DNA from 4 places in the Streptosporangium sp. NPDC002544 genome. Region 1 is predicted to be linked to each of the others. Evidence: riboswitches for the same ligand, from Rfam matches in the RefSeq annotation. Region 1 holds a riboswitch; each other region holds the start of a gene.
What was found. Region 1 has a riboswitch for cyclic di-AMP ahead of ABT061_RS21795 (CHAP domain-containing protein). Riboswitches for the same ligand answer to the same signal wherever they lie in the genome.

Region 1 (7,502 bases):
ACGCTGCGCCCGCGCTTCGACGAGATTCACTCGTGGAACGAGATCGTGGCCCCGCTGCATCCATCGGACTGGAAGGCACGCGTCGTCGAGGTGCCGATGCTGGGCCGCCTGCTCCGCTCGCACCTGTCCCTGGGAGCCGGGCCCGCCGAGTTGGTTCTGGAATCCGTCGCGGTCCCCCCTGCCAAGACGCTGGCCGGACTGGTCAGGGACTGCCCGATCTCGGTCTACTCCGACGGCCTGATGAGCTACGGCCCGACCCGCGACCCGCTGCCGCAGGAGATCTACGGGCGGATCACCCGCCTGCTCCACCTCGACCTGGTGCCCGGTCTTCGGCCGCTGCTGCTCTCCGAGTACGGGGTGCCCGCCGAACCCCTCCCCGACCGGGCCTTCCTCGACGTGGTCGGCCACCGGGCCGATGACCCGCCCTCGGGCCGGGCGATGATCCTCGGCCAGTACCTGTCCGCCCTCGGCATCGTCACCTCCGAGGAGGAGGCGGAGCTCCACGCCGACATGCTGCGCGGCCTCGTCGCCCGGGGGTTTTCGCGCGTGCTGTTCAAACCGCACCCGGCCGCCGGGCGGCGGCACGCCCAGCGGCTGCGCGAGACGGCCGCCGAGCTGGGCGTCGAGCTGGACGTGGTGGCGGAGAGCGTCCCGGCGGAGTCGTGCTTCGCCACCCTCGGGCCCGAGCTCGTGGTCGGCTGCTTCTCCACCGCTCTGATCACCGCCGGGCGGTACTTCGGGCTCCCGGTGGCGACGGTGGGCGGCAAGCTGATCCTGGAGCGGCTCTCCCCGTACGAGAACAGCAACCGGATCCCGGCGACCATCACCGACGCCCTGCTGCCCCGCCTGTCGACGGACGGTTCGCTGTGGGAGCCCCCGCCGGTGGACGTCTCCGCCCTGGTGGGCGCGGTCGGCTACTGCATGCGGAGCGAGGCGTATCCGGGGCTGCGCGAGCAGGCCGCGGCCTATCTCCAGGCCTGCGGCCCCGACCGCTACTTCAAGCACCGGCGGCTCGCCGCCCTGGACCTGATCGCCACCTCAGCCACCACCGCATCGGCCGGCGCATCGGCCACCGCTCCGGCCGGCGCCCCGGTCGCCGCCCCCCAGGAGCGGAGCCCCCTGGGCAGGCTCCGCAGCCGCCTGTCGAGAACCTTTCCCTGAGCCGGACGGCCACAGCGGCACGGCACGGGCGGGAAACGGCGGATCGCCCCGCGTCCCCGTGCCGCGCCGTCTCCTCCGGTCCGGAGGCGAGGCGCGAGTGCCGGCCCGGCGCCCTGAGTTGACGCGCTCTTCGGCATGAGTACCGCGTGTGCGGTACCTCTGCGGCTTCCTGCCTCGTCGACCCGCGCCACCGGGGTGGCCTTATCGGGTCTCCACAGGCTTGCGAACCCTTCCTGCTCCGTTCCCGCTCATCCAGCGGTATCTGACGCGGTCACGCCGGCATGCGCTGATTCGCCGTTAACGGCGAATCAGCGTTCCCTGCCCCGCCACGACGGAACGGTTATCAACCCTCCGGCCTGAGGGGCAAAGCGCTACGGACGACTCAGGTAGCGGCGCATCCGGCGCTTGGCGCGGTAGCCGATGCGCAGCACGTTCGGCGGGACCTCCACGCGCATCCGGGCGCGACGGCGGGCGGCGGCGTACTCGGGGCCGTCGAGCAGGGACTTGGCGGGAACGAGGCGTCCCGAGCGTGCCTGCCCGACCAGGGAGACCATCCGCGAGACCCAGTCGCTCTCGTCACCGGGATGGAAGTAGTTGTCCCTGCACCAGCCGTCGTCCGGGTCCAGGAAGCGCCCCGCGGAAAGATCGTCGAGGGTGCCGAGCAGGCCACTGTCCTCGAAGACCAGGTTGATCATCTCGGCGCCCACCCCGAAGTCCGACAGCACCAGCAGGGGCACCTTCTGGGCGATCGCCTCCAGCGCGGCGGTCGAGCTGACGGTGACGAACCCGGCCGCGTGGGCCAGGTGCTCGTGCATGGGCCCCGCCGCGAAGCGCACGGCCCCGGCGCGCACCCTGCCCTCCTCCACGAGCGACTGCCACAGGCGCTGGTAGTGGTGGCGCTCATTGTGGGTCTGCCGCTCGCCGTCCAGGGCACGGAGCTTGACGACGACGTCCAGATCCGGCCGCCGCCCGGCCAGTTCGGCCAGGGCCAGCAGGATGCTCTCGCGCTCCTGTCTCCGCTTGGGCACCTTGGCCTGGGTGGCGAACACCACCCGGTCCCGCGGCCCGATGCGGGCGACCTCCTCCTGGCCTCGCAGAAACGGCAGCCGGGCCAGCCCCACCTGGCCGCCCCCGCCCAGCTCGCGGCCCATCGCCGAGAACTCCTCGACCTCCCGCCCGCTGTGCAGCACGAACAGCTCGCATCCGCTACGGAACAGCCAGGCCTTCTCGGTGGCGGGGACGGAGATGCCGGGCAGGCCCGAGACGAACACCGGCCGTGGCCGCAACCCGGCCAGCACCTCGCCGACCAGCACGTCCACCACGGGCCCTGTGCAGGCGGCGAGCACCACGTCGGGCCCGAGCCGCTCGGCGGCCCGGCGCAGCGCGCGGGCCGAGAGCACCGGCGGATCCGCCGCCGAGCCCGCGACCGCGGCACTGATCTGCGCCGGGGACGGGGTGATGGGGGTGCGGATGACCGCCAGTTCCCTCGTGCATCCCGAGGGCAGGTCCCGCAGCAGGCAGGCCGCCCACTTCAGGTAGGAGTCAGAGTCGGCCACGGCCAGGACCTTCAACGAGAACCTCCAACGGGGATCCCCCGCTTCATATCCGATTTCACATGGGCGGACCCGGCGCGGCTCGCATCCCGGGGCGGCACGCCACCGGCCTCCGGCCGCGGGGTCACGAGGTCACGAGGTCACGAGGTCATGCCCCGGTGGCTCCCGTGTCGTGATGGGCGAACATCGACAGGTGGGAGCGGAGCGAGGGGGCCGCCTCCACCGTCCACCACTCGTCCGGGACGTCCACCGTCTCGACCGGGACGCCCCTGGCCGAGAGCAGGACCCGCAGGGAGGTGACCGCGGTGGACGGCAGGCTCAGTACCCGCTGCCCGGCGGCCAGCCCGCGCAGGGTCATCTCGGCGGGGATCCCGCCACCGTAGACGGTGATCCCGGGCTGCTCCCCGACCTTGGCGAGATCGTGGGGGTCCTCCCTGCGGTGCGGGAAGTAGGCCACCGGCCCGGCCGAGCCGAGAGCGGCCAGCCAGCCGAGGTAGTGGTCGCGGTGGATCAGGCCGTTGCGGACCAGCGAGGTGCCGAGGACGACCGTGAGCTCCTTGGGACGGGGCACGCGCAGCGGCTGCGACCGCAGCCAGGCGAAGTCGTGGGTGATCAGCTCGGCCCCTCTCGCCCGTACGGCCTTCGCCAGGTCCGCGGGAACGGGCAGCGCTGTGAAGATCGACAGCCGACCCGAGCGGGCCGCGGCGCGCAACCTGAGTCCGGCCGCCGCGCCGAGGGCGGTTCTGAGCCGTCCCGCCTTCCCCCGGGCCCTCAGCAGGGGCGTACCCGCGTGGCCGACGAGCAACTCCAGGAGCCTGATGGTGGCCAGCCCGTCGTCGACGATCACGATACGGCCGGGGCGCCCGGTGAGCCAGCGGAACTGGACCTTGCCGGAGAAGGCGTCGCCCACCGCCCAGGTCACGCCCCGGCGCGGCCTGGGCATGTCCGGCCGCGCGGCGGTGAGCTCCAGGCCCGGCGGCAGGGTGAGGCGCCCGAGCTCGCGCCCGGTGACGGCCAGGGGGCGGAGCCTCGCCCTGGGCACGAGGTGGCTGCGGGCACCGAGCAGCCCCGCGTGGTGGGCCTCCACGGCGCAGAGCATCTGCAGCGGGGATTCCACCCAGGCGATGGCCGAACCCTGATCCCGCGCGTGGTCTCGACCGTCCTCCACGCCGGGTGATGACCCGTTCACGACTGACCCAAGCTAACCCGGTGGCCTTAAGCGCCGGGGAACCACGGATGAACAGCCGCCCACGCGTGCTTGCGCGCGATCTTTCCTCGACGCGACGGCCGCTCTGCTGTCCGAGGTCGGATACGACCGGATGTCCATCGACCAGATCGCCAGGCGGGCCAGCGCGAGCAAGGTCACGATCTACCGTCGCTGGGCGGGCAAGGAGGCGCTGGTGTGGTACCGGCTGCTCTTCACCGGCAAGCCACTGGATCGGGAGTTCGTCGAGGACACGGTCGACCGGTTCCTGCTCCCGCTGTTCCGCTCCTGGTCCGGCCAGGAGAGCTGAGGCCCGCCCTGCCGCCGGAGGGCCCCTGGGCCGCCGAACCTTGTTCGGGCCTTCCGGGGGAGGAGGACGCATCCGCTCCACACTTTTTACCATCGAATATTTGTTGCAAAGAGTTAAGGCCTGACACCCTTACCGGCGAGCCTCCCGATCACGCCATACCACCCCGGGTCAGGCGATCCACCGGCGGATACCACACGGCTGGATCGCCGAGGAAACAGGGGATCCCGCCCGCGACGGGGCCGCGACCCCGCCCGCCGCGACCGGCCGGAGGACGGGCGTGACCCGCCCCCTTCCCAGGCCAAGCGACCCCCCGCCGTACCCCCGCGACTTGGACGTATCACCAAGTCAGGGCAATGTGTCCTACTTGTAATCGTCTGTCCGAGTGACGTACGTTCGTCCTGTTCATGGCAAATGTCTGGGTCTGTATAGATCTAAGCATTGCCGTCACATTGCCCGACCGTGTTCCACCTGGGCGGAACCCCTCCGCCCGCGGTGAGCACGGCCGCCGAATCCGCGAAGTCTGCGGAACCGGGGAACCACGTTCCTGGGGTGAATCAGCGCGTTCTCGCGCCGTAGGGCACTTCCCAGCCCGAACCCGTCAGCTAACCCGGTAGGCGGCATGGAAGCGAAGCAAGGAGTCGAACCCCGGTATGACCAAGCACCGCCTCACCCCCACCTTCAGCGCCCCCCGCGTGGCGAGCGCCCTCCTGGGCGCCTGCGTCGTCCTGGCGACCGGCTCCGTGGGCTCCGCAGCCCTGGCCGACAGCCACACCGCTCTGAACCCGCCCGCCGAGACGAAGGTCTCCGAGGTCTCGCAGCACAGGCCCGCGAGAACCCCGCTCGAGATCGCGGCCGAGAGGCTGCCCAAGGTCTCCGCCGCGCAGGTCCTGGACCTCGCCTCCAAGCAGATCGGCGTCCGTGAGAACTCCCAGGGCGGCGGGACCAAGTTCCACTCGTGGTACATGTCCTCCCCGCGCGCCAAGGAGACCGTCGCCCGTGACGGCGGCAGCATCCAGGGCTACGCCAACGCCCCCTGGTGCGCGATGTTCGTCTCCTGGGTCGGTGAGATGGCCGGCATCCGGCCCACGATGGGCTGGGACGCCTACACCGTCACCCACGCCAAGTGGTTCAAGAACAACCATCACTGGGGCACCACCCCCACTCCCGGCGCCGTCGTCTACTTCGACTGGGCCGGCGGCAAGAGCCTCGACGGCATCGACCACGTCGGCTTCGTGAAGAAGGACAACGGAGACGGCACGATCACCACGATCGAGGGCAACACCGGCAACGGCAACGTCGAGCAGCGCATCCGGCCCGTCTCCCAGGTCGTCGGCTACGGCTACCCCGTCTACTCCGGCTGATCCACACCCGCCGCCCGCGCCATCCCCCATGGGGCGGGCACCCGGCACCCCCGCCGGTGAACGCGGGCCGATCCGCACTCGCCCAGGGGCGCCGCTCGCTCGAGCGGCGCCCCTGACGGCGATTTCATGGCCAGAGCCCGACGCCGGTACCGGCGGCACCGGCGGGACGGCCACCGCGCACCCACATGGTCGCCGCGCCTCCCGCTCCCGCTTCCGCGAGCAGCCAGTGCACCTCACCCCGATGGTAGAGGGCTACCGCCGGGGCGCCCTGGACATTGTCCACGATCGGGGTGAGGCCGAGACACCTGGCGGCGGCTGCCATCATCTCGGCCATCGTGGACGTGCCGGTGCGCAGGTAGACCATGTTGTGGCTGGGACCGAGCCCGGCGACGAGAATGCCCATGCGCCACAGGGCGACGGCCGCGTCGGCGTCGGTGGCGGTGCCCGGGACGCTCGGGTCGAACTGCCGCCGGGCGTCGCGCCACGCGTTGGTCAACGCCCGCAGGACCCTACGGTGTAGCGTTCTGGGCACCTCGACGCGCATGACCGGCGACCGCTTGAAGCCGGTGTCGCCGGCGTCGGCCTGGGTGACGATGGCCCAGGCCAGCCCTGACAGCAGCCGGGCGATCCGTGCCGCCACCGCCCCGCTGCGCGTCTCCACGACGGGAAGATGACGCGACGCTGTGGCGTGTGTCCCTCCGCCGGTGTTCCCGGGTCCGGCGGAGCGCAGATGTTGCCAGGCGAGCGCCGCCTCCAGCATGCCGTACCCGCCGATCGGAGCCTCCGCGAGGGCGCGGTGGACGGTGCCGCTCGCGCAGTCGAGGCGTCCGGCAGACGGTGACCTCGGGGACGACGCGGTCGGACCGGGGATTCGATAGGCGATCGGGGGGCTTGTCATGATTTCTGATCTCCTGTGCGGTCAGTTTCCGGGGATCGGCCTGTCGTCGGCGACGATCCGGCCGCCGCGGACGCGATAGGCCCACACCGTGACCGAGGAGCCGGCAAGCTCGCCGTCGCCGTTGAATTGGATCTTCGTAGTGATACCGGCGCCGGAGTAGCCGTCGACGAACTCCTCCATGTCAGAGCGTCGCGTCCGGCCGGCGTCGATGCCCCGCAGGAAGACGGTGGCGGCGTCGTAGGCCTCCGCGCTGTAGGTGCCCGGGTCGTGGTCGAAACGGATCCGGTAGCGCCGGGCGAACCCGGGATCCTTCTCCGGCGGCCGGCACGGGCAGGTGAGAACTGCGCCCTCGGCGGCCTCGGCCCCCGCCGTGCGGACGAACCCGTCGTCCTTGACCGCGTCGCCCGAGACGAAGACGGCGCTCACGCCCGCGTCGCGCAGCTCGCGCAGGAGCCGGCCGGCCTGGGTGTAGTAACCGCCGAAGAAGACCACGTCGGGGGCGGCCGATTCGACCTCGGAGACCGCGCCGCGGAAGTCGACCGAATTCGGCTGAACCGAGGCGCTCTGCACCACCAGCGAGCCGAGCTCCTTCATGACCAGCTCACTGAGGCCGCGCCCGTAGGGGCTCATGTCGTCGATGACGAACACCTTCCGCGCGAGCAGCCTCTCCCTGATGTACCGGCCGACCGCCGGTCCCTGCGCGGCGTCGCTGCCCAGGATGCGATGGAAGGTCGATCGCCCCCAGCGGCTGAGGCCGGGGTCGGTGGCCGCCGGGGTGATGGTGCTGACCCCGCCCTGGTTCAGGATCGGGTTGGCGGCCTGCGACTCGCCGGAGAACGCCGGCCCGACGACACCGATGATCGCGGGGTCGGCGACGACCTGCTGAGCGAGTTCGGGCGCCTGCTTCGGATCCCCCTGGGTGTCGAAGTCGACGAGCCCGACGGGGCAGGCCGGATTCCGGGCGTTGTGCTGTTCGACGGCGAGCAGCGCGCCTTCGCGCATGTTGCGCCCGAGG
Region 2 (7,502 bases), on a different contig from region 1:
GCAGCGTGGAGGACACCAAGGTCCGCATGCTGCTCGACGCCCTGCAGGACGCCGCCGCGGGGCTCCGCAGGGAGCTCGCCCTGCCCTCCGGCATCCACCGTCCCGCCGACTCGGTGGCCTCGGTGGCGCCGGGCAGGCAGGGGGTTCAGGCGGTTCCCGCGCGGGCGCTCGCCGACGACGACCCCGCCCTGCTCGACCAGCTGCTCGCGCTGCCGCAGATCCACCTGATCGTCGACGGCTACAACGTGACCAAGACCGGTTACGGTACGTTCACCCTCGCCGACCAGCGCAATCGCCTCCTCACCGGCCTCGGCGCGCTCTACGCGCAGACCCGCACCGAGCTGACCTGCGTTTTCGACGGCGCCGAGTTGAACGGGCCGGTCCCGGTGTCGGCACCCAGGGGGGTACGGGTGATGTTCAGCGCCCCCGGGCAGATCGCCGACGACCTGATCCGCCAGCTGGTCCGCGCCGAGCCCACGGGACGCGCGGTCGCGGTGGTCTCCTCGGATCGGGAGGTGGCCGAGTCGGTCCGCAGGATGGGCGCCCGGCCGGTTCCCTCGCTGCTTCTTCTCAGACGTCTGGGGCGGGCGTGAACCTTTCCCGGTGATGGCGCATCGAACCACCGGAAGGTATTTCGATCTCCCCAGGGGCACTCGATGAAGAAGATCATAACGCTCGCCGTCGCCGTTCTGGCCATCGGGGCGACCGTTGCCACACCGGCCGCCGCGGCTGCGGCGGCCGGCATTCCCAAGGGCTTCCTGCTGTACGAGAAGGACGCCGCGAAGAAGGACGACAACCCCGAGACCAACTGGACGGTCAGCAACTCGGTGAAGGCCCGGCTGGCCGTCGACCCGTGTGACAGGGCCGCGCCGGCCGCGACCGGCAGGACGGCCGCGCGGACGGTGACCTTCACCGGTGTCCCGGACTTCCTGAAGGTCGAGCAGGTGATCCTGTACCGCTCGAAGGCCGCCGCCGCCGGAGCCGTGGCCCAGCTGCGCTCCGCCCTGACCACCTGTGGTTCCAACACCAACGCGGGCTCCACCTACCGCTACGTCTCCTCGCGCCTGACCGGGCTCGGAGACGAGGCGCTGAAGGTCTCCGGGCAGGTCTACTACGGCAAGAAGGCCGGCGTGGGCGGTGACCGCAGCGTGCTGGTCAGGAAGGGCAACGCGGTCCTGGTCTACCTCTGGGGCGGCGAGTACTCCAAGCCGGCGAAGAGCGACTGGACCAGGCAGCTGAGCGACGCCAGGAAGATGACCGCGAAGATCTGCGACATCGCCGCCTGCTGACCGGGCGATTCGGGGGCCACCCAGGGAGACCTGGACTGCTACCTGCAGCTATAGGGCTAAACACGGGAAAAGGTGATCTAAACCTTACTTGTTCTGTACTATTCGCCGCAGGTCTGTGCAGTCTGGAGGCGTTGACGTGGCCGTGGCGGGTATGCCGGTTGGACTCATTCGGATACCGGTGGCGGCCGGGCTCGCCCTCGCGCTGCTGATGGTGCCGGTGAGCGGGGCCTCCGCGGAGCCGAAGCCGACACTCGCCCAGGCCAAGAAGAAGCTGGAGAAGCTCAACGAGCAGGCCGACCAGATCGTCGAGAAGTACAACCAGGCCTCGGAGAAGTGGAAGCGGGCCAAGAAGAAGTACGTGACGCTGAACAGCGAGCTCGCCCGGCAGAGCGAGCAGGTCGCCGGGCTGCGCAAGGAGCTCGTCGCGATGGCGGTCAGCACCTACCAGTTCGGCGCGGTCAACAGCTGGGAAGGCATGATCTACCAGGCCGACCCCGGCGCGCTGCTGAGCGGCCTGGCCTCGGTCGACCAGATGTCGGCCTCCCGGGCCCAGTCGCTGAGTGCCTTCGACGAGGCCACCAAGGCGCTGCGGCTCAACAGGAACCTGGCCAAGGGCGCGCTGAGCGAGGCCGACGAGACGCGCGACGAGCTGGCCAAGGAGAAGGCCAAGGCCGACAAGATGGTCAGGGCTCAGACGAAGATCCTGCGCGAACTCAACGTTTTCAAGACGGGCAACCCCGAGAGCACCGGGATCCAGTACAGCGGCCCCGCCTCGGGCAACGCCCGCGCCGCCCTGCAGTTCGCCTTCGCGCAGGTCGGCAAGCCCTACCAGTACGGCGGCACGGGGCCTGGCGGCTGGGACTGCTCGGGCCTGGTCCAGGCCTCCTGGCGCAGCGGAGGGGTCAGCCTCCCCCGTACCACCTGGGAGCAGTGGAGCTGGGGCACCAGCCGCAAGGTCTCGCTGAACGACCTCCAGCCGGGCGACCTCATCTTCAGTGAGGGCCTGGGCCACGTCAGCATGTACGCGGGCAACGGGCAGATCGTGCACGCCCCGCAGACCGGCGACGTCGTCAAGGTCGTCCCGCTCTCGGCCTACGGCCGTCGCCTCGTCGGAGCCGTCCGCCCCTGACGCGCGGTGCGCGGGTCCCGGCGGCCGGAAAACCGGGTGCGTCGCGCGCGGTGGCGCTGCCAGCATCGGAACATGATCACTTCATGGATGCTCGACGAACTCGCCCATGCCGGTCCCGAGCACCTCGACGCCGCGTTCGTCGCCGGGTTCGACCGCAAGCAGGGCAGGCCCGATCCGGGGGAGGACCTCGCCGCGCTCGCCGGGCGCGGCCTGGGGGAGACGGCGACGGTCGTGGAACTCGGCGCGGGGACGGGGCAGTTCGCGCTGGCCGCGGCGCGGCGGTTCCGGCGCGTGGTGGCGGTCGACGTCTCCCCGGCGATGCACGACTTCCTGACCGTCCGGGCCGCCGAGGACGGCCTGGCCAACCTCGAATGCGTGCGGGCGGGCTTTCTCTCCTACGAGCACGCCGGGCCACCCGCGGACGCGGTCTACACCCGTCACGCCCTCCATCAGCTCCCCGACTTCTGGAAGGCGGTCGCACTCGACCGCATCGCGCGGATCCTACGGCCGGGGGGCGTCCTGCGCCTGCGCGACCTGATCTTCGATTTCCGGCCGGCCGAGGCCGACGCCGTGCTCGGCCGCTGGCTCGACGGCGCGGCCGACGATCCCGCGCTGGGTTACACCCGCGAGGACTACGCCGAGCATCTGCGCACCGAGTACAGCACCTTCCGGTGGCTTCTCGAGCCGATGTTCGACGCCGCCGGGTTCGAGATCGTCGAGGCGGACTTCAGGGAATCGATCTACGGCGCCTACACGTGCGTCCGGCGCTGACCCGTGCTCCGCGGCGGGAGAGGGCACCCTCGCGGCTTCAACCGTGAATTATGGCAAATGTGATGAACATTACAGAAATCGCGATTTGTCGAGCGTCATTCCGGGAGTGTGACGAGAGTCATATCTCAATGGCATAAATGGCCATTAAGCAGGGGTAACAGGAAGATCACGAAGACTTATTGATCTTCTTGTTTGGCGAATGCTTTGCCGAAGGTTGGAGATCGGGGTAACTTCTGGCCTCGCGACGTGCAAGCCATGCCGTCGCGGTGAATGTCGGTCTTCGGGCCGGTGTCCCTATAGAAATCCAACCGGCCGCCGTTCCCCTGCCGGGGACGGACCTCATCGCGGCGGCCCGCCGAATCTATGCAGCCAGGAGGCATGGAACCGGGGACCCAAAAGGCCCGACACAGCGTGGCCAGGGGTGAATCAGCGCATTTGCGCCGTAGGGCATCTTCCAAGCCCGAACCCGTCAGCTAACCCGGTAGGCATCAGTGGAAGCACCAAGGAGAAATCCTGTCTACCACCCCGTGTAACACCCGTCTGTCGCGCCTTTTCCGCCTTTCCCTCGGCGGCATCGCCCTCACCTTGACCGCCTCAGCCGGAGCGGTCACCCTGGGGCCGACGGCGGCCAGGGCGACGACGGACAGCACCCCTGAGATCCTGGTCAACACCGCGGCCGGAGTCTCCGAGCAGGCCGAGAGCACGAAGAGAACCGTGCACAAGGCCAAGGCCGGTACCAAGGTCAAGACCAAGATGAGCAGGGCGGCCCTGCAGAAGGTTCGGGCTCGCAAGGCCGTCTCGACGGCCAAGAAGCAGGTCGGCGATCCGTACCGGTGGGGTGCCTCCGGTCCCGGCGCGTTCGACTGCTCGGGGCTCGTCAAATACGCCTGGCGCAAGGCGGGCGTGTCCATCCCCCGGATCACGCACAGCCAGTACCGGGCGATCAGGAAGAAGGTCTCGTGGAGCCACCTGCGCCCCGGTGACCTGATGTTCTTCAGTGGAAAGGGCCACGTCGGCATGTACGTCGGCAAGGGCCGGATGGTCCACTCGCCGAGCAGTGGCAAGACGGTCCGGATCGTGAAGCTGGAGGGGTACTACAGGTCCTCCTTCGCCGGAGCGGTCCGGCCCGGAGCCTGAGCCCGGGCAGGGGCGCCGGCCCCGTTCCTCACATGTGCGGGGACGGGGCCGCTCCGTTTCCGGCGAAGGCCGCGAGCGCGTGGCCGGCGGCCTGGGCCGGCGCGGATCCGCGCCACCGGATCACGTTCCGCTCCGGCGGCAGAACACGGCAGGTCAGGGCACGCTCGCGCCCCGGCGGGCACTCCCGCGCGGGCCTTCACCCCCGGCCCGAAGGCCGGAGCGCCGGCCCGCGTTCCGCTAGCATCACATCGTTATGTCCGTCCCGAAGGGGCGCCGCACCGTGCTCGCCGGGATGCTGGCGCTGATGAGCGTGGGCCCGTTGGCCGGGACGGGACCTCTCCTGGCCGGAGCCGGCCCTCTCCACCGCGCCGGAGAACTCCCCGTCGGCCTTCGCGACCTGTGGCCCGGTGCCGCCGTCGTCGTCCGGGGCGAGCACTCCCTCGTGATCGGCCACGACGTCGCGCCCGCCGTCCTGCGGGACCTGGCCGCCAGGGCCGACCGGGCCCGCCGCGCGGTCGCGGCGATCTGGGGGCCGGTCCGAGCGGTGATCCTGTTCCCCGCCACCGACACCGAGGCCGCGGCACTCGCCGGAGCGGAGAGCACCCGGGGCCTGGCCGCGATGGCGACCGCGGACCGGGTGATCGTCCTGCCCTCGGGCTACGCGAGGCTCAGCACGACCGGCGGGGACGTGGTGATCACGCACGAGCTCGTGCACGTGGCCACCGGCGCGACCCGTGGCGGCCGGGTGCCGATGTGGCTGTCGGAGGGCTTCGCCGACTACGTGGGCTACCGCGATGCCGGGATCCCGGTGCGGACGGCCGCCGCCGAACTGGCCGCCGAGGTGCGCGCCGGAGTCCTGCCCGCCCGTCTCCCCGGTCCCGCCGACTTCGCCCCCGGCGCCCCGCGGCTCGCGCAGGCGTACGAGGAGGCCTGGCTCGCCTGCCGGTTCATCGCGGAGCGCTTCGGCGAGAAGGCTCTGGTGAGGCTCTACGGCGGCGATGTCGCCGGCACGCTCGGCCTGTCGCCTGCCCAACTCACCGTGGCGTGGCGTGACTACCTCGGAAAGGAACTCGCCTGACATCCTTGTGTCCTTTCCCGGTCCAGGGCTCACCTGGCGGATCTCGCCGTGGCGAGGAGTGGTCGGCGGGTGCCTCGCAAGGCACGGGAGGGAGCCGCGGCGTGCCGCGGTGACCGGTGACGACTCGGCGAGGCGCCGTCCGGCCGACCGCGGCAGGCAGAAGATCCAAAGGACGGGGCCCCGGGTTCGGGCTCCACGCTGGAGGTGTTTGATGACGCTGAGTACGACGGACGCGCCCTCGGGCGTGCGGCCGGCGGGGTGGGCGCTGGCCGCGCTGGGGGTGGTCACGCTGGCGGTCGTGGCGTTCACCACGCCCTGGCGGGCGCTGCCCGAGGGGGCCCCGGCGGTCGTCCCCGATCCGGCCCGCGACTTCACGGCCGAGCAGATCGCCAGGTCCGAGGCGTTCGACAAGCTGGTCAGCGTACCGGGTTACCTCTCCCTCGGCCTGACGCTGGTGGTGGCGGGGGTGCTGGTGGGCACCCCGCTGGGCGCGCGGCTCGTCGGCCGGCTGCGGGGGCCGTGGTGGTTGCGGGCGCTGCTCGGCGTGCTGGCGCTGTCGGTGGCCGTCGCGATGCTGCGCTGGCCGCTGGGGATGTGGTCGGAGACCTACCTGCGCGACTTCGGGCTGTCCACCCAGACCTGGCCGACCTGGACCGTCGACCGGATCAAGAGCATCGGTGTCGGCACCGCGCTGACCGCGATCATGGTTCTGGCGGTGGTCGCGCTGGCGCGGCGCTACCGGCGCTGGTGGATCCCGGCGGCGGCCGGCGCGTTCGCGCTGACGGTGGCGGCCTCCTTCGCCTATCCGGTGCTCATCGAGCCGATCTTCAACGACTTCAGGCCGATGGAGGCCGGACAACTCCGCGACGACCTGCTCGCCATGGCCGCCAGGGACGGCGTGCCGGTGGAGGACGTGCTCGTCGCCGACGCCTCCCGGCGGACCACCGCGCTCAATGCCTACGTCTCCGGATTCGGCGCGACCCGCAGGATCGTCGTCTACGACACGTTGCTCCGGGCGCCCGCCGACGAGGTCGAGCTGGTGGTCGCGCACGAGCTCGGTCACGCCAAGGCGGGCGACGTGCTCTCCGGTACGCTCGTCGGAGCTCTGGGCGCGGCGTTCGGGGCGTGCCTGCTCTACGTGGTGACCTCGGCGGGGGTCGTGCGGCGCCGCGCGGGGATCTCCTCCATCGGCGATCCGAGGGCGGTGGGCCTGGTCATGGGGTTGCTCAGCCTGGCCACGGTGCTGTCAGGACCGGCACAGAACCTGGTGAGCCGGCATATCGAGGCCCGTGCGGACGTCCACGCGCTGGACCTGACCAGGGATCCGGCGACGTTCGCCGCCATGCAGAAACGGCTGGCGGTCACCAACATCTCGGATCTGTCGCCCGACCTCGTGGAGTACGTGCTCTACGCCTCGCATCCCAGCGCGCCGCAGCGTATCGCGCTGGCGCGCTCCTGGGCCCGGCTGAACGGTCTCTCCGAGCCATGAGGCGCACGCTGGTGGTCACGAACGACTTCCCGCCCCGCGCCGGGGGGATCCAGTCGTTCGTGTACGGTCTCATCGCCCGCCGCCCGCCCGGCTCGGTCGTCGTCTACGCCCCCCAGTGGCCCGGCAGCGAGGACTTCGACCTGCGGCAGCCCTACCCCGTGGTGCGGCACCCCACCTCGCTGATGCTGCCCACCCCCGCCGTCGCCCGCCGGGCGGCCGCACTGATCGCCGAGTTCGGCTGCGAGACCGTGGTCTTCGGGGCGGCGGCACCGCTCGGGCTGCTCGCGCCCAGGATGCGCGAGGCCGGGGTCCGCCGCGTCGTCATGGTCACCCACGGCCACGAGGCGGGCTGGACGGCGCTCCCGATCGGCCGCCGGGTGCTCGCCAGGATCGGCGCGCACGCCGACGTGGTCACCTACCTGGGGGAGTACACCCGGCAGCGGCTGGCCAGGGTGATACCCGAGGACAAGCTGGTGCGGCTCGCGCCCGGCGTCGACACCGAGGTGTTCGCGCCCGAGGCCGGGAGAGAGCAGGCACGCGCGGCGCTCGGACTGGGAGAGCGGCCGGTGGTGCTCTGCCTGTCCAGGCTGGTGCCGCGCAAGGGCCAGG
Region 3 (7,502 bases), on a different contig from region 1:
CAGGCGGACCGCTTCGAACCCGACCTCATCGTCGTTCCCCCGAACCCTCGCCTCTGGGATCCCAGCCATGTGTACGCGAACGCCACGCTGCTGGTCGCAGAGGTCGTCTCCCCGAGCAGCGTTCACGATGACCATGTGGTCAAGCCGCGGGCCTGCGCGCTCGCGGGAGTTCCGCTCTACCTGGTGATCGACACCTTCGCGAACCGTTTCAGGCTGCTCAGCCGACCGGGCCCGGAGGGTTACGCCGACGAGATCACCGAGTCGATCGGCAAGCCTCTTGAGCTGCCCGCGCCGTGGAACCTCACGGTCGACACCGGCAAGCTGATCGAAGGATAGACCCGCTCACGGAGGAGGCCCGGCCAGGCGGAGACCCGGCCTCCTCCGGCTGCCACCGAGGTGACCGACCGTAGACGTGTTGGCCAGGTCTCCTCGCGCCCTTTGGCGGCACCTGTCGCCGTGCTGCCCCACTTCGCACATGTGGGGCATCATCCCGGGTCAGATGCCGCGTAAGAGCCGACACCGCAGGTAACCGCCCCGGGTCAATCGGGGCCGCACGCGGAACGCGGGACTAGCAGATCTTGTGGACCCAGTTGTGCGGGTCCGGGCGGGAACCGTACTGGATGCCCACGAGTTCCTCGCGGATCCGCTCGGTGACCGGCCCCTGGGTGCCGTCGCCGATCGTCCAGGCGCGGTCGGCGCCCTTGACCGAGCCGACCGGGGTGACCACCGCGGCGGTGCCGCAGGCGAAGACCTCGGTGAGCTCGCCCGACTCGCAACCCCGCTGCCACTCCTCGATCGACAGCCGCCCCTCCTCCGCCCGCAGGCCGAGGTCCGAGGCCAGAGCGAGGATCGAGTCGCGGGTGATGCCCGGCAGCAGCGTGCCGGTGAGCGCCGGGGTCAGCAGGCGGTCGCCGTAGACGAAGAACAGGTTCATCCCGCCCATCTCCTCGACGTAGCGGTGCTCGCTCGCGTCCAGCCAGACCACCTGGTCACAGCCCTGCTCGACAGCCTGGCGCTGGGCCACGAAGGCCGCCGCGTAGTTGCCGCCGCACTTGGCGAAGCCGGTACCGCCGGGGGCCGCGCGGGTGTACTCGGTGGAGAGCCAGACGCTGACCGCCCGCCCACCACCGAAGTAGGCCGCCGCCGGAGAGGCGATCACCATGTACTTGTAGGTCCTGGAGGGGTAGTTGACCCCGAGCGCAGGCTGCGTGGCGATCATGAAAGGGCGCAGGTAGAGGCTGTGTCCGGGCGTGGTCGGCACCCACTCGCGGTCGGTCTGGACGAGCAGTTCCAGCGACTCGACGAACGTCTCCTCGGGCAGCTCGGGCATGGCCATCCGCAACGCGGAGGTGTTGAAGCGGGCGGCGTTGGCCTCGGGGCGGAACGTCACGATCGCGCCGTTCTGCTGGCGGTACGCCTTCATGCCCTCGAAGAGCTCCTGCGCGTAGTGGAAGACCGCGGTCGCGGGGTCGAGGCTGAGCGGGCCGTACGGCATGAGCCGGGCGTCGTGCCAGCCCTCGCCCTCGGTGTAGTCGATCGAGATCATGTGATCGGTGAAGACCTGGCCGAACCCCGGAGCCGCCATTACCTGCTCGCGCTCGGCCGCGGTGCGAGCGTGGTCGGAGAGCTGCACGTCGAAGCTGAGCTTCTGAGCGGTGGTCATGACGCGGATCCTTATCTTGATGTCTGGCTTACCCTCGGGTCCATTCTGCGTTGGACCGGGTAACGGGAAACTACTGCATCCATGCCGAAAACCGGCAGTGCGTGGGAAACAAAAAGCGCCCGGCGGCTCGTAGGAGCCGCCAGGCGCATCGGGGTCGAGGGGGCGGCTTCCTCAGCCGGCTACTCGCGCGGTGATGTCGTCACCGATCTCCTGGGTGGTCCGGCCGGCCCAGCCGGCCAGCCGCTCGAGCAGGTCGTCGGCGACGGCCTGCTCGACCCGGGCCGCCTCGTCGGCCAGTCCCAGGTGGTCCAGGAGCATGGCGACCGACAGGATGGTGGCGGTCGGGTCGGCCTTGCCCTGGCCCGCGATGTCGGGGGCGCTGCCGTGGACCGGCTCGAACATGCTCGGCGCGGTGCGGTCGGGGTTGACGTTGCCGCTGGCCGCCAGGCCGATGCCACCGGCGATCGCCGCGCCGATGTCGGTGAGGATGTCACCGAAGAGGTTGTCGGTGACGATCACGTCGAAGCGCTCCGGCTGGCTGACGAAGAACATCGAGGCCGCGTCGACGTGGCAGTAGTCGGTCTGGACCTCGGGGTACTCCACGCTGACCCGGTCGAACGTGCGGGCCCAGAGGTCACCGGCGTAGGTGAGCACGTTGGTCTTGTGGACCAGCGTCAGCTTCTTGCGGGGGCGGGCCACCGCCTTCTCGAAGGCGTAGCGCACCACGCGCTCGACACCGTAGGCGGTGTTCAGCGACTCCTGGGTGGCGATCTCGTGCGGCGTGCCGCGGCGCATGGCGCCTCCGGCACCGGCGTAGGGGCCCTCGGTGCCCTCCCGGATGACGATCATGTCGATGTCCTCGGGGCGGGCCTTGCCCAGCGGCGTCTCGACGCCGGGGAAGAGCTTGACCGGGCGGAGGTTCACATAGTGGTCGAGCTGAAAGCGGAGCTTGAGCAGCAGGTCGCGCTCCAGGATGCCCGGGGGCACGCTGGGGTCGCCGACCGCGCCGAGCAGGATCGCGTCGTATCCGCGTAGCTCGTCGAGCAGCGGGTCGGGCAGGGTCTCGCCGGTCTCGTGGTAGCGCTTGGCCCCGAGGTCGTACGTGGTGGTCTCCACCTTGGTGCCGACCGCTTCGAGGACCTTCAGACCCTCGGTGACGACCTCGACTCCGATCCCGTCCCCGGGGATGACCGCCAGGCGAATGTTACGCGAATCCATGCAGGCACCTTACCTGTCCGTCTCGGTGATCGAACACCGGTCTCACTCTTCGGACGTGTCCGCACGTCCACCCATGTGATCGTTTTGTCCTTTTTTGCTCCCTATTGACCGTTTCGCGAGGTTTCGTTATCGTCCTCCCCATTCACATCGATGCCTAATCCGTACGGACCACCCCCTTACCGGCCCGTACGGAGCCGGGGAACCACTTTTTCCGGGATCCACCGGGCCCCCGGGAACCCGCTCCTCCCCCGGAGCGCGCTCCCGGCCGCCATCACGGGATTCCTTGGGGCGAATCGGCGCACTCTCGCGCCGTAGGGCGGCCTCCACGCCCGAGCCCGACAGCTCACCCGGCCGGCCTTATGGAAGGAATCATCCTGTCCGGCAAGATGTACTCCCGCGTCCTGTCCATTCTCGTCTCAGGTGCCGCGGTGTTCGCGGCCTCGGCCATGGCGCCGACGGCGGCCCTGGCCGCCGCCCCTCTCCCCTCCCCCGAAGCTCCCGCACTCGGCACCGTCAGGCTGAAGGCGGCAGTGAAAAGCGCGACCCCCAGGCCCGCCTGGCAGAAGGCCGTGAAGTGGGCCATGTCCAAGCGCGGCACGCCCTACGTCTGGGGTGGCACCGGCAACGGCGGCTTCGACTGCTCAGGCCTGATGCTCCGCGCCTACGGCGCCGCCGGGATCAAGCTGCCCCGCGTCACCAACGACCAGTACGCCGCCTTCTCCAAGAAGATCGCCTGGAAGGACCTCAGGGCCGGTGACCTGGCCTTCTTCAGCGGCCTCGGCCATGTCGGCATGATCACCAGACCCGGTTACATGGTCCACGCCCCGCGGAGCGGCGACGTGGTCAAGGAGGAGAAGCTCAGCGCCTGGCGCCGGTCCTCCTTCGTCGGCGCGGTGCGCCCCGATCCGCAGGGGGTCAAGTCGACCGAGCAGATCGAGATCGCGACCGGCGGATGAGACACGCCGGCTGATCAGCCGCGGGAACCCCGCCGGCGCTGGGAACAGGTTCAGCGGATGGGGGAACCACCGTTGTCCCGGCGGTCCAGGGCGGTCTGGAGCGCCTCGGCGGCCTCGTCCTTGACCTCTTCGGCGTGGTTCCAGGGATACATGTCGTACATGGCGAATCTCGTCTCGGTCGCATGCGAGCAGGGGCAATGGTCGAGACTCCGATCAGGGCTCCGACCAGGCCTGATGTCACGGGTCCGGGTCACGGACCGGTGATCTGGGGCGTGGTGCCAGAGAGTTGCCGGCCCACCCCTGTCAGGCCCCGTCGCGGCAGGCTGGGACCTGGCGCATTTCATCCCAGGCTACCTGGCGGCCGGAACACCGTCTCGCCCGGCGTACACACTTCTCACATACTGAGACGAAAGGTGGCCGCCGCCCCGCGATGCGGGGCGGCGGCCACCTCGGTGGATCCTTTGCCTATCGGGCCCAGGCCCTGTCCCTTGGATCTTTTGCCTACCGCGGTCGCCCAGGCGGCGCCTCGCCGCGTTGTCGTCGGTCACCGCAGCACGCTACGGCTCCCTCCTCCGCCCTGCGAGACACCGCCTGACCGATCCTCGCCACGGCAAGATCCGCGGGGCAGGCCCTAGTCGGCCAGGTCGACCGAGCGGCCGCTGTCGGCGCCGATCTCCGCGCCGATCTGGTCGATCACGTCGGCCGGGATGGCGGTGTCGACGGTGAGCGCGATGAGGGCCTTGCCGCCCTTGACGTCCCGGGCCACCTGCATCGAGGCGATGTTGATCGAGTGGTCGCCGAGGATGCGGCCGACCACGCCGACGACGCCGGGGCGGTCGGTGTAGGTGAAGAACGACAGGTGGTCGGTCGGCTCGATCTCCATCTGGTAGCCGTTGACCTCGACGATCTTCGTGATCTGCCGCGGACCCGACAGGGTGCCGGAGACCGAGACCGCACGGCCGTCGGCGAGGACGCCGCGGACCGTCACGACGTTGCGCCAGTCGGGGCTCTCGGCGCTGGTGACCAGCTCGACCGAGACGCCGCGGTCCTTGGCCAGCAGCGGGGCGTTGACGTAGGTGACGGAGTCCTCGACCACGTCCGTGAAGACACCCTTGAGCGCGGCCAGCTCCAGCACGCGGACGTCGTGGGCGGCGATCTCGCCGCGCACCTCGACGTCGAGCTTGGTGGCGACCTCGCCCGCGAGAGCCGTGAACACCCGGCCGAGCTTCTCGGCCAGCGGCAGGCCCGGCTTGACGTCCTCGGCGACGGCACCGCCCTGGACGTTGACCGCGTCGGGCACGAACTCCCCGGCCAGGGCGAGCTTCACGCTACGCGCCACCTGGGTGCCGGCCTTCTCCTGGGCCTCGTGGGTGGAGGCGCCCAGGTGCGGGGTGACGACCACCTGGTCGAGCTCGAAGAGCGGGCTGTCGGTGACCGGCTCCTTCGGGAACACGTCGATGCCGGCCCCGGCGACGCGGCCCTCCTTGATCGCGGAGTAGAGGGCGTTCTCGTCGATGATGCCGCCGCGGGCGACGTTGACGAGGCGGACGTTCGGCTTGACCGCGTGCAGCTCCCTGTCACCGATGAGGCCGATGGTCTCCTTGGACTTGGGCAGGTGCACCGTGATGAAGTCGGCCTCGCGCAGGGCCTCCTCCAGCGTGACCAGGCGGACGCCCATCTGCGCGGCGCGGGCCGGCTGCAGGTAGGGGTCGTAGGCGATCAGCTCGACACCGAACGGCTGGAGGCGCTGCGCGACCAGCTGGCCGATCTTGCCGAGACCGAGGATGGCGACGACCTTCTCGTCGAGCTCCACGCCGGTGTACTTCGAGCGCTTCCACTCGCCGCCCTTGAGCGCGGAGTGCGCCTGGGCGACGTTGCGGGCGGAGGCGAGGATCAGCGCGACGGTGTGCTCGGCGGCGCTGGTGATGTTGGAGGTCGGCGCGTTGACCACCATGACGCCTGCCTTGGTGGCGGCCTCCACGTCGACGTTGTCCAGACCGACACCGGCGCGGGCGACGACGCGGAGCTTGGGCGCGTGGGCGATCGCCTCGGCGTCGACCTGCGTGGCGCTGCGCACGATGAGCGCGTCCACGTCGGCGAGCGCGGGCAGGAACTGGGCACGGTCGGCGCCGTCGGTGTGGCGGACTTCGAAGTCCGCGCCCAGGACCGCGAGACCGGCCTCGGAAAGTTCCTCGGCGACCAGTACGACGGGCTTGTTCACAGGCTGGATCCTTACTAGGCGGTGAGGGTGCACGGACCTCACGTAGTCTATCGGCGCTTGTGAACGTATTCACGAGTGTCCCGAGATGCGAGACGCGACCGCCTCCATGATCCAGCACGCCGGTACCCGCCCCTGACGCATCCCATGCGCCAAAAATTCAAGTTGGTCTTGATCCTAAGAAAACTTCGCGATTACCCTGATAAGCCGTGGGTCACTACCTATCGTTCCTCATATGAGCATCGGGAACCCCGCTCTCGGCAACGTCCTCGCGCAGCACGGCGAGCCGCACCGGCTGCTGGCGGCGCTTGCCGAATGGGGACTCCTGGTCGCCGTGCGACCTGACCGCTCCGTCGTGCTCGGCACGACGCAGGCCGGTGAGCGTGTCCTGCTCGGGTACACCTCGGCGGACACCTACGCGCGGCACCGTGGCGGCCACTCACTGTCGGCGTGCGACGCCGACACGGTCCTCGACATCCAGCGGGTCACCGGCGTGCGGGAGATAGTGATCGACGCGGCGGGACCCGCAGCCGCGGCCGTGCCGATCGAGGATCTCCAGCGGTACCTGCTCTCGAAGCGCAGCGGCCCCGCGCCCGTGCTGTCGAGCGCGACGCCGACGGCGTACGCGACCGGGGCGATGGCCACGGTCTCGCGTCCCGCGCCGGTGCGCCCGCAGCGGACGCCGGTGCCCGCCGCACCCGCCCAGCCGTGGATCCCCGCGCCCCGGCCCCATCTGTCGGGGCCGATGCAGATGGTGGATCCCGGCTACCGGCGGTGCGAGCACCCGATCCTGCCCGCGCTGCGCGCCGCGATCTCGCACCTGCTCGTCGACTACCCGCTCGTCCATCACGTGTGGATCTCCGAGGCCAGCACCTCCTCCGGTGCCCCGGGAATCATGCTGCACGTGAAGGTGCACATGTCGGCGGCCGAGGACGTGGTCAGGGACATCCATCGCGGGGTGCGCGCCCGGTTGCCGCAGCTCGCCGCGAGCGAGGCGCCGATCCTGATGGCCAGGGTCGCCGACGCCCGCAGCGAGCAGCGGATGGTCGAGCTGGGCGCGCACGTGGTCTGCGCCGACGTCACCGACTGACTCCGGGCTCGCGGGACACGAAGACCTCCGTGTGTGGTGTGGAGCCTAGACACCTCCACCACATCGGAGGTCTTCGCTATTGATCAGGCCCAACTGTCAACAACGTTCGTGGTCAACACAGCTAGCCGGTCCTGCGGGTCAGGGTCACCCTCGCACGGGTGAACACCCCCGCCAGCAGAGCCGCCAGCACCGGCAGACCGATCACCACGGCCGCGAGGAGAAGCCAGGGGATCTCGACCGTCGGCACGCCCGGCGGGAGGAATGAGAAGACCCCGTGTGTCCGAACCGCCATAGGCCAGGTCGCGGCGACTCCCGTCACGGCGCCGGCCACCGCGCCGATCAGCACGCCAAGCCCCG
Region 4 (7,502 bases), on a different contig from region 1:
GCCACCTGCCCCGCACTCACCTGAGCAGACATCGACGGCTGGCGAAACTACTACGAACAGTAGTAATTTGATGCTGATCGGCAGGAAGGACATCGAGCTGCACATGTGGACTTTTCGGCAATGGCTCGTCGGACTCATCGCGGCGGTTGTCACCGCTTTGGCCGTCGGTGTTCCCACAGGAATCGTCGAGACGTCGCTCTTCACCAGGATGACGCCGGTGCTGTGGTGGAACTATCCAGTATGGGGACTGACGGCCATTCTCACGGGCTTGATCACCGCTACCTACGTCGCCCCGGTTCAGCCGCCACCGAGTCAGCAGAAGAGGACCCTCATCGGTGGACTGCTGTCGGCATTCGCAGTCGGCTGTCCTATCTGCAACAAACTTGTCGTGATGGCTCTCGGAGTGAGCGGCGCGTTCACCTATTTCGCTCCCGTGCAACCCATCCTGGCCGTTGGATCCGTGATTCTGCTCGCCGAGGCTCTCCGTCGCCGGATGCGGGCGCTGCGCTCCTGCCGGCCCGATCTTCGATCCTCCGGCCCGGCCTCGTCGCTCCGGAACAGCGTCTGACACTCACGACAGCGTGAGGTCCACTTCTGCGGGCGCCTGGGGGTAATCCACGCCCAGGCGCCGGTTCTTGCAATGCCGTTGACTTAAGGGTCGGCCCCGGGAGCGCAGGCAGATACGATCTTCACAGTGGCTTTGGGGGCTTTGCCTGCTGGACGGGGTGGGGGCGTTTGGGATCCCAACCGGTGTAGCGGATGAACTTGCGCTTTATCTGCCGGATGACGGTGCGCCCACATTCAGCCGGTCGAGAGCGAGGAAACCATCGGCGCCCATCCGATCACGGCGCTTCTGTGAGTCGCGCGTAGCTACCGGGAGGGGGTGGTTTTACAAGGGCCTTCGACCAGATCGCTAGATCAAAAGCGTCCGAAGAAGTCGAGCATGGCCTTTGTGCACATGTCGGCATGAGTGATGATCCCAGCATGACCGGCCTGGAAGATCTCAAGGAATTCTCCGTTTGGCAGGACATCCGTGGCTTGTCGTCCCCCGCGAGGCGGAAAGTAGAGATCATGCTCGAAGGCGATCACTAGGCAGGGCGCAGCGATCCTGGCCAGCAGAGCCATCCGCTGATCTTCATCGAACCAATCCCAGACTGCGGCGAGTTGGCCGTGCAGGCCGTCCCTGTGCCTCCAGGTCGGAAGTGCAAGCAACTCGATCCATTCGGTGACCTGGGGGGCGTCGTCCTGCAGCACATGCGAGGGAACGGCTGTGCGCAATGTCTCCACCAGGAGGGAGCTGTCCGGCAACGTGCCGACGGCGGCGAACAGATCCCGTTGCGCTCGGGTGAGCATGCGCGTGAATTCCGTCGTCGGTCCCGCACTCCCGATGAAGACGCCGGCCCGCACGAGGTCGGGGCGCGCTCTGGCCAGTACTTCGACTGTGAAGCCGCCGAGAGACACCCCGACGAACCTGCAATCCCGGAGTCCCAGGTGTTCACACAGCGCTCCTGCGTCGGCGGCGAGGTCGTCGACGTTGTACGGCGGAGCCGGCGCCTCCGATGGAGCCACGCCGCGAGCCGCGAACGCCAGGACCTGATACCCGGCGCTGACCAGTGCGGATCGCACATTCCCCGCGTCCCACCAGAAGATGGGCATGCCCGTCCCTCCGAGCAACACCACCGGCTCGCCTTCACCAATCAAGTCGTAGGCGATACGTACACCATTGACCCATGCCTCATTCACTTCAAGCCCGTCCTCGTCGAACACGTCTGGGTGAGAGCCGTGCATGCCCACCGTTTCCACAGGCACCCCCACGGTTGCCGACATATGCCCGGTGACCCCACGCACGTCGTCCGCAGGCGAGGGCTCGACTCCCACCCGCTTAGCACGGACCGAAGCGACTAGCCGCAACTAAGCTTCGTTACTATAGATGATAGTAGATCAAAAGCGCATTAAGCTCGATTGTTCACTATAAAGGGATCCCTACCACTACTTGACATAGTTGATTTCCTCGACAGAAGTCAGGCAGAGGTGAAAGCCGGCCGGCTGGTTCCGGCTCGACCGTGCCTGTCCACAGCGCGGCGGGACAGGCAAAGGAATCCCTTTGAGCACTACTTCTGGCAAACGCGGCGAATGAACCACGATGCTGAAAGCCTGCGGTGTCCAGATGTAGATCATATCTGGACACCGCCGACCGACTCATGGCCTACAGTCGGTCGAGAAGCTCCTGCATCTGCTTGATCTCAGCCTGCTGGGCGGTCTCGATGGTCCTGGCGAGCTCTTTGGCCTTGGGATCGGCCCCGTCGCTCTGCTCGGTCTTGGCCATTATGATCGCCCCCTTGTGATGGGCGATCATCAGCTCGGCGAACATCCGGTCGAACTGGGCGCCCTTTGCCTTTTGGAGCTTGACCATGTCCTCCTCGGTCATCATGCCGGGCATGACATGCCCGCCGTGGCCCTCCGGGGCGGGAGCCTTCCAGGTGGACAACCAGTCGGTCATGGTGGCGATCTCCGGCCCCTGCGCGGCCTTGATCTTCGCCGCCAGTTCCTTCACCTCCGGGTCGGAGGCCCGGGTCTCGGCCAGTTTGGCCATCTCCACGGCCTGCTCGTGATGCGGGATCATCATCTGCGCGAAGGTGACGTCGACTTCGTTGAAGGAGGCTTCCGGCTCCTGGCTTGCGGTAGTGGCGGGAGCGGGGGCACTGCTGGTCATGCCGGTGTGGCCGGTCATCGCGTCGTCACCGCCTCCGCAGGCGGTGAGCAGCGCGAGAGCGCCGACTCCCGCCGTGGCGGTCAGTGCGAGCCTGCGAAAGGCGGATCGGTTGGTGAACATCTCTACTATCTCTTTCCGGTCAGTCGTATCTGCGTGCCGATCGTCTGCGGGCGGATCTTTGATGCCGTCCGCGGAGGCGATCGGCCTATACGCGCAGAACCGAGAGACGCGCCAGGCGTAGGGCCGTCCTCCGCGGGGGCGGGCGGGCGACGAGCAGCGTCGGAGAGGCGTCGGCCGATCGGGCCTGCGAGATCTGCCGCGTCCACAGGGGCGCCATACCGATGAGGAGAAGGAGAAACGAGGTGAGTACGGCCAGGCAGACGGAGCTCGGATCAAGGGCCGGAGGAGTGTCATCACGCTCTGAGACCAGTTGCCCGGCCTGGGGCATCAGGGTGGGACGGAGCACGGTGCGTGCTTTCGGCACTCCATGATCAGCGGTAAAGGCGTGTCCGAAGGCGGCAGGCGTGCCGTCATGCCCCCGCCGGTGGTCCAGGTGCCCCAGGGTGTGCATCCCGGCGACGCCCAGAATCAGAGCGATCAGAAGAAAGCGGCACAGCACCAGCAACGTGGACCGGCGGGCTGAGCCGTCCATCGTCCGCCCCCCTCGCGCTTGCGGTCCGACCTTTCCAATCTTCCTACGACCTATAATCGTAGAACAGTCGGCGCGAACATGGGGCAGGAAGCTCCCCGTGGGAGCGAACAGCCACGAGACACACGACGTGAGCTCGCGATCCTGCCCGACCTGGGCATAAGCGGCCGGCATGACGCAGTGGTCTGGACATCGTGACCAGGAAGTGAACGATAGGGACACTGCGAAGGAATCGCATGGTCAAGGCTCGCAGGGTAGAACAGCCGCCCGGCCGTCAGATCGAAGGCTGATGAATCACTGCACAAACATCTACTACTAACTATAGTAATTAGTGGCGGCCAGGTCCCACCCCGCTGACCGCCGACGCCGCCGTCCGGGCCCGAGCCCGGACGGCGGTGGATCCTCGCCCTCTTCGCACTGCTCGGCCATCGGACAGGTTCGCATCGCCGCGTGGGCCAAGGCGCGATGGACATCGGGGCAGGCGATGACCCGGGGGCTGTGGCTGATGGGCGCATCGTTCGTACCGCCGGCGCTCAGCACCTCACTGGCTCCCCAGCATCTGAATGCTGCCTCCTGGCTCGCGTATGCCGTGGCATTGGCGTCGGCGCTCATCACGACCTGCCTCCTCAGCCTGGCCACCATGATGATCTACCCGTTCGAAATGGCGACCATCGCCGCGCTCGGCGGGGAACGCATGATCGGCATCTACTACGGGTTCTACAACACCTTGTCCGGGGTCGGCATCGCGGCTGGAAACCTGCTCACCGGGACGGTGCTCGATTTGACCTTCCGTGGAAGCCCGTACCCGACGACCTTGCTCTCGTCGCGGACCTTCCGCTTCAACCACACCTTGTCGACGTTGGCCTCGATCGTGTGGATCTTGCCGCCCTCGACCTTCTCCACGAGGCCGACGTGGTCGATCCCGTCTGTGTCCTTTGAACCCGACCAGTCGTAGAACACCAGGGCGCCCGGTTCGGGCCTGTCGGACCAGGCCCCCTGCCTCTTGAACCAGACCGCGTGGGCCGGGGTGTACGCGTACTCGCCGACGAAGTTCTCGACTCCCGCCCGGTTGGCTGCCCAGGCGATGAACATGTCGCACCAGGGGGCGGTCTTGAACTGGGGGGCCGGATCGATGTTGGCCGCGTACCACGCGCCGAACTTGGTGTACTGGTCGTCCTTCTCCCGGTAGCCGAGTTCCGGTCGTACCACGTCGAGCAGATCTTCAGCGATTGGATCCATCGGTTGGCGGTTCGCCCCTCTCCTCGACCGCCTACCGGGTTAGCTGACGGGGTCGGGCCAGGAGCCGCCCTACCGCGGTGCGCGTCGCGGATTCACCCCACTGGAACTTGGGTTCCCGGTTCCCGCAGCCTGAGGCCGTGAGGATTCGGCGTCCGGCCGGTCACCTTCCTCGAAGACAGATCACCGGCCGGTAACGATTGAGCATAGTAGAAGAAATGCCCGAAAGGAGGGGAACCTGCCGAAGAAAGCCCTCGTACAGGGCACTGCATGCCGGATTTGGCGCGATGGTCCTGCTGGTGCAGGATCACCTACTAGCCTCCATCGGAGGGAGTTCAGTACGGGGCGTCACACGACAGGCGGCCCCCTACTTCGGGGAGAGGAGAAGCGTGACGGCTGCGTCCCGTGGGATTCGGCGTCCTAGCATATTTCGAGCTCTGGTCTCGATGTTCGTCGCTGTGGTCATGTGTGTGGGCGTGGCCTCGGCAGGCCATACCGAGCCCAAGCCCACCGCCAAGGAACTCCGTAAGGAGCTGGCGGAGCTGCAGAAGCGGTCAGAGACCATGATCTCCGAGTACTACACGGGACGGGTCGAGCTGCAGAAGGTGGAGAAGGTGGAGAAGGTGGCCCGCGGCAACCTGCGGCGGGCGCAGCAGGACTTCGAGCGGGCCGCGGGAGAGATCCGTCTTCTGGCCGCCGAGCAGTACCGCACCGGCGGGATCGGGGCGGCCTCCGCACTGGTGAGCGACGTCGATCCCACCGCCATGCTGAATGGCCTGGCGCTCACCCAGCAGCTCATGAGCGAGCAGGACGCCAAGCTGCAGAAGTTCATGAAGGCTCGCGACGCTCACCGCCGAGCGCAGACGTCGGCGGAGAAACGTGCCACGGAACTACGCGAGTCGCTCAAGGAGCTCGACGTCCAAAAGGACCGGGCCGAGAAGCTGATCGACAGGATCAAGGACCGAATCGACCTGCTCTATCCGACCCCGGGGGCCAGAAGCGCCGACGGGACGTGGGTTCCCCAGTTGCCGTCGGGGCCCGACAACATCACGCCTCGGATGCGGTTGGTCCGGCAGCTGATCGCACAACGGTTCGGCCCGCAGTTCGGGATCGGGTGCTACCGGGTCGACGGTGGCGTCCAGGGTGGCGGTGAGCACCCGCTGGGCCGCGCCTGCGACTTCATGCTCAGCCGTGGAGGAGCCCTGCCGTCGGCGGCCGAGACCAGGCGGGGCGACGAGATCGCCACGTGGGCGATCAAGAACGCCCGGCGCCTGGGCATCATGTACATCATCTTCCGCCAGCGGATCTGGCATGTCCGTAGCGGAGCCTGGGCGATGATGTCCGATCGCGGTGGCATCACGGCCAACCACTACGACCACCCCCACATATCGGTCTACTGAAGTGAGATGGTATGAGGCGCGTCCTCGATGACGCGTTTCCGGTGTGTTCGCTCAGCCCAGCGTGGCGAGCAGCTCGCGGCAGGCCTGCTCACACGCACGGCATGCCTGAGCACAGATGGCGCAGTGGCTGTGCTTGGTGTGCTTTTCACACTCCTCGGCACACGACTTCGAGATGCACGCCCGCGGCGGCGCCAACGACGCCGTCCGCGCCCTGCTCGACCTGGCCCCTCCCAGAGCGGTGGTCATCCGCGACGGCGAACCGGTCGAGGTGCCCACCGCCGAGGTTCTCGAAGGAGACCTGCTGCTGGTCCGTCCCGGGGCGAAGATCCCGGTCGACGGGGTGGTCGAGGACGGTGAGAGCGAGGTGGACGAGTCCATGGTCACCGGCGAGAGCCTGCCGGTGCACAAGCAGCAGGGCTCCACGGTCATCGGCGCGACCATCAACCGCAACGGCACGCTACGGGTGCGCGCCACCAGGGTGGGCGCGGACACCGCCCTGGCGCAGATCGTCAAGCTCGTCCAGCAGGCCAGAACTCCAAGGCCCCCGGGCAGCGGCTAGCTGTATTGACCCGCAGGGTTGTTGACGCGGGTGGTCGGCGGCGCGATCACCTTCGTCGCCTGGTTCTTCCTCGCTGATGAGCCGTTCGGCGTCGCGATCCTGTTCGCCATCACCGTCGTGGTCATCACCTGCCACGACGCGCTCGGTCTCGCCACTTCCACGGCGATCATGGTCGGTGACGGCGTCAACGACGCCCCCGCGCTGGCCCAGGCCGACCTGGGCATCGCCATCGGCGCCGGCACCGACGTCGCCCTCAAACGGTTGCGGCTGCCCTCACCCTCCGACACGCGCCAGGGCGTGGAAGGACCGCAGCTGGTCGGGCACGTGTAGCGGCTTCGTCGTGGTGGGAATCCCGGATCGGGGTTATAGTCCGGGTGGTCGAGGTCGGCCGTGAGCGGTGTGGGCAGGCGCCGTACGAACGAGACATGCGTGTGCGAGGACCTCAACGATGACCTATCGATGGTCGAAGGGGACACGGCGCCTGCCGTGTCCCCTTCGACGGTTCTGAGATCAGGCCTTGTATTCGGGGTAGCCGTAACCCACGACGTCGGACTTAGGCCGCACTCGCTGCTCGACCTTGCCGTTGCCGGTGTTGCCCTCGATCGTGGTGATCGTGCCGTCCCCGTTGTCCTTCTTCACCACGCCCATGTGGTCGATTCCGCCGATGGTCTTGTTGGCGCCCCAGGCGAAGTAGACGACGGAGCCAGGTTTGGCCACCGTGCCCCAGCGGCCGTTGTCCTTGAACCAGTTGGCCCAGGTCACGGTGTAGGCATCCCATCCGACCGTGGATCGGAGGCCGGCCTTCTCGCCGACCCAGGAGACGAACATGGCACACCATGGGGCATTGGCGTAGGCACGCACGTTCCCGCCGTCGCGAGCCACGGTCTCCTTGGCCCGAGGTGAGGACATGTACCAGTCGTGGAACGGGGTGCCGCCGCCGCTGGC

Region 2: it holds a riboswitch for cyclic di-AMP, as region 1 does, so the genes downstream of both, ABT061_RS47565 (C40 family peptidase) here and ABT061_RS21795 (CHAP domain-containing protein) in region 1, are expected to answer to the same signal.
Region 3: it holds a riboswitch for cyclic di-AMP, as region 1 does, so the genes downstream of both, ABT061_RS09960 (C40 family peptidase) here and ABT061_RS21795 (CHAP domain-containing protein) in region 1, are expected to answer to the same signal.
Region 4: it holds a riboswitch for cyclic di-AMP, as region 1 does, so the genes downstream of both, ABT061_RS45655 (CHAP domain-containing protein) here and ABT061_RS21795 (CHAP domain-containing protein) in region 1, are expected to answer to the same signal.

What each region holds. Positions count from the first base shown of each region.
Region 1 covers NZ_JBEOWJ010000013.1:214,422-221,923, forward strand. The annotation lists gene ABT061_RS21775 (alpha-2,8-polysialyltransferase family protein) at 1-1,161, shown strand, start outside; gene ABT061_RS21780 (DUF6716 putative glycosyltransferase) at 1,533-2,717, opposite strand; gene ABT061_RS21785 (hypothetical protein) at 2,863-3,831, opposite strand; partial or broken gene ABT061_RS21790 (helix-turn-helix domain-containing protein) at 4,001-4,228, shown strand; cyclic di-AMP (ydaO/yuaA leader) riboswitch at 4,722-4,860, shown strand; gene ABT061_RS21795 (CHAP domain-containing protein) at 4,879-5,589, shown strand; gene ABT061_RS21800 (hypothetical protein) at 5,714-6,487, opposite strand; gene ABT061_RS21805 (branched-chain amino acid ABC transporter substrate-binding protein) at 6,509-7,502, opposite strand, start outside.
Region 2 covers NZ_JBEOWJ010000066.1:19,112-26,613, forward strand. The annotation lists gene ABT061_RS47545 (NYN domain-containing protein) at 1-593, shown strand, start outside; gene ABT061_RS47550 (hypothetical protein) at 657-1,289, shown strand; gene ABT061_RS47555 (C40 family peptidase) at 1,441-2,418, shown strand; gene ABT061_RS47560 (class I SAM-dependent methyltransferase) at 2,491-3,189, shown strand; cyclic di-AMP (ydaO/yuaA leader) riboswitch at 3,533-3,692, shown strand; gene ABT061_RS47565 (C40 family peptidase) at 3,775-4,326, shown strand; gene ABT061_RS47570 (hypothetical protein) at 4,580-5,404, shown strand; gene ABT061_RS47575 (M48 family metallopeptidase) at 5,616-6,893, shown strand; gene ABT061_RS47580 (glycosyltransferase family 4 protein) at 6,890-7,502, shown strand, end outside.
Region 3 covers NZ_JBEOWJ010000005.1:288,330-295,831, reverse strand. The annotation lists gene ABT061_RS09975 (Uma2 family endonuclease) at 1-336, shown strand, start outside; gene ABT061_RS09970 (branched-chain amino acid aminotransferase) at 569-1,663, opposite strand; gene ABT061_RS09965 (3-isopropylmalate dehydrogenase) at 1,835-2,881, opposite strand; cyclic di-AMP (ydaO/yuaA leader) riboswitch at 3,023-3,253, shown strand; gene ABT061_RS09960 (C40 family peptidase) at 3,241-3,837, shown strand; gene serA (phosphoglycerate dehydrogenase) at 4,469-6,058, opposite strand; gene ABT061_RS09950 (hypothetical protein) at 6,291-7,145, shown strand; gene ABT061_RS09945 (FtsX-like permease family protein) at 7,267-7,502, opposite strand, start outside.
Region 4 covers NZ_JBEOWJ010000055.1:6,947-14,448, forward strand. The annotation lists gene ABT061_RS45630 (M56 family metallopeptidase) at 1-24, shown strand, start outside; gene ABT061_RS45635 (hypothetical protein) at 71-568, shown strand; gene ABT061_RS45640 (alpha/beta fold hydrolase) at 919-1,767, opposite strand; gene ABT061_RS45645 (DUF305 domain-containing protein) at 2,207-2,833, opposite strand; gene ABT061_RS45650 (hypothetical protein) at 2,919-3,365, opposite strand; gene ABT061_RS45655 (CHAP domain-containing protein) at 4,080-4,601, opposite strand; cyclic di-AMP (ydaO/yuaA leader) riboswitch at 4,614-4,762, opposite strand; gene ABT061_RS45660 (coiled-coil domain-containing protein) at 5,045-5,998, shown strand; gene ABT061_RS45665 (four-helix bundle copper-binding protein) at 6,050-6,244, opposite strand; partial or broken gene ABT061_RS48510 (HAD-IC family P-type ATPase) at 6,159-6,813, shown strand; gene ABT061_RS45680 (CHAP domain-containing protein) at 7,068-7,502, opposite strand, start outside.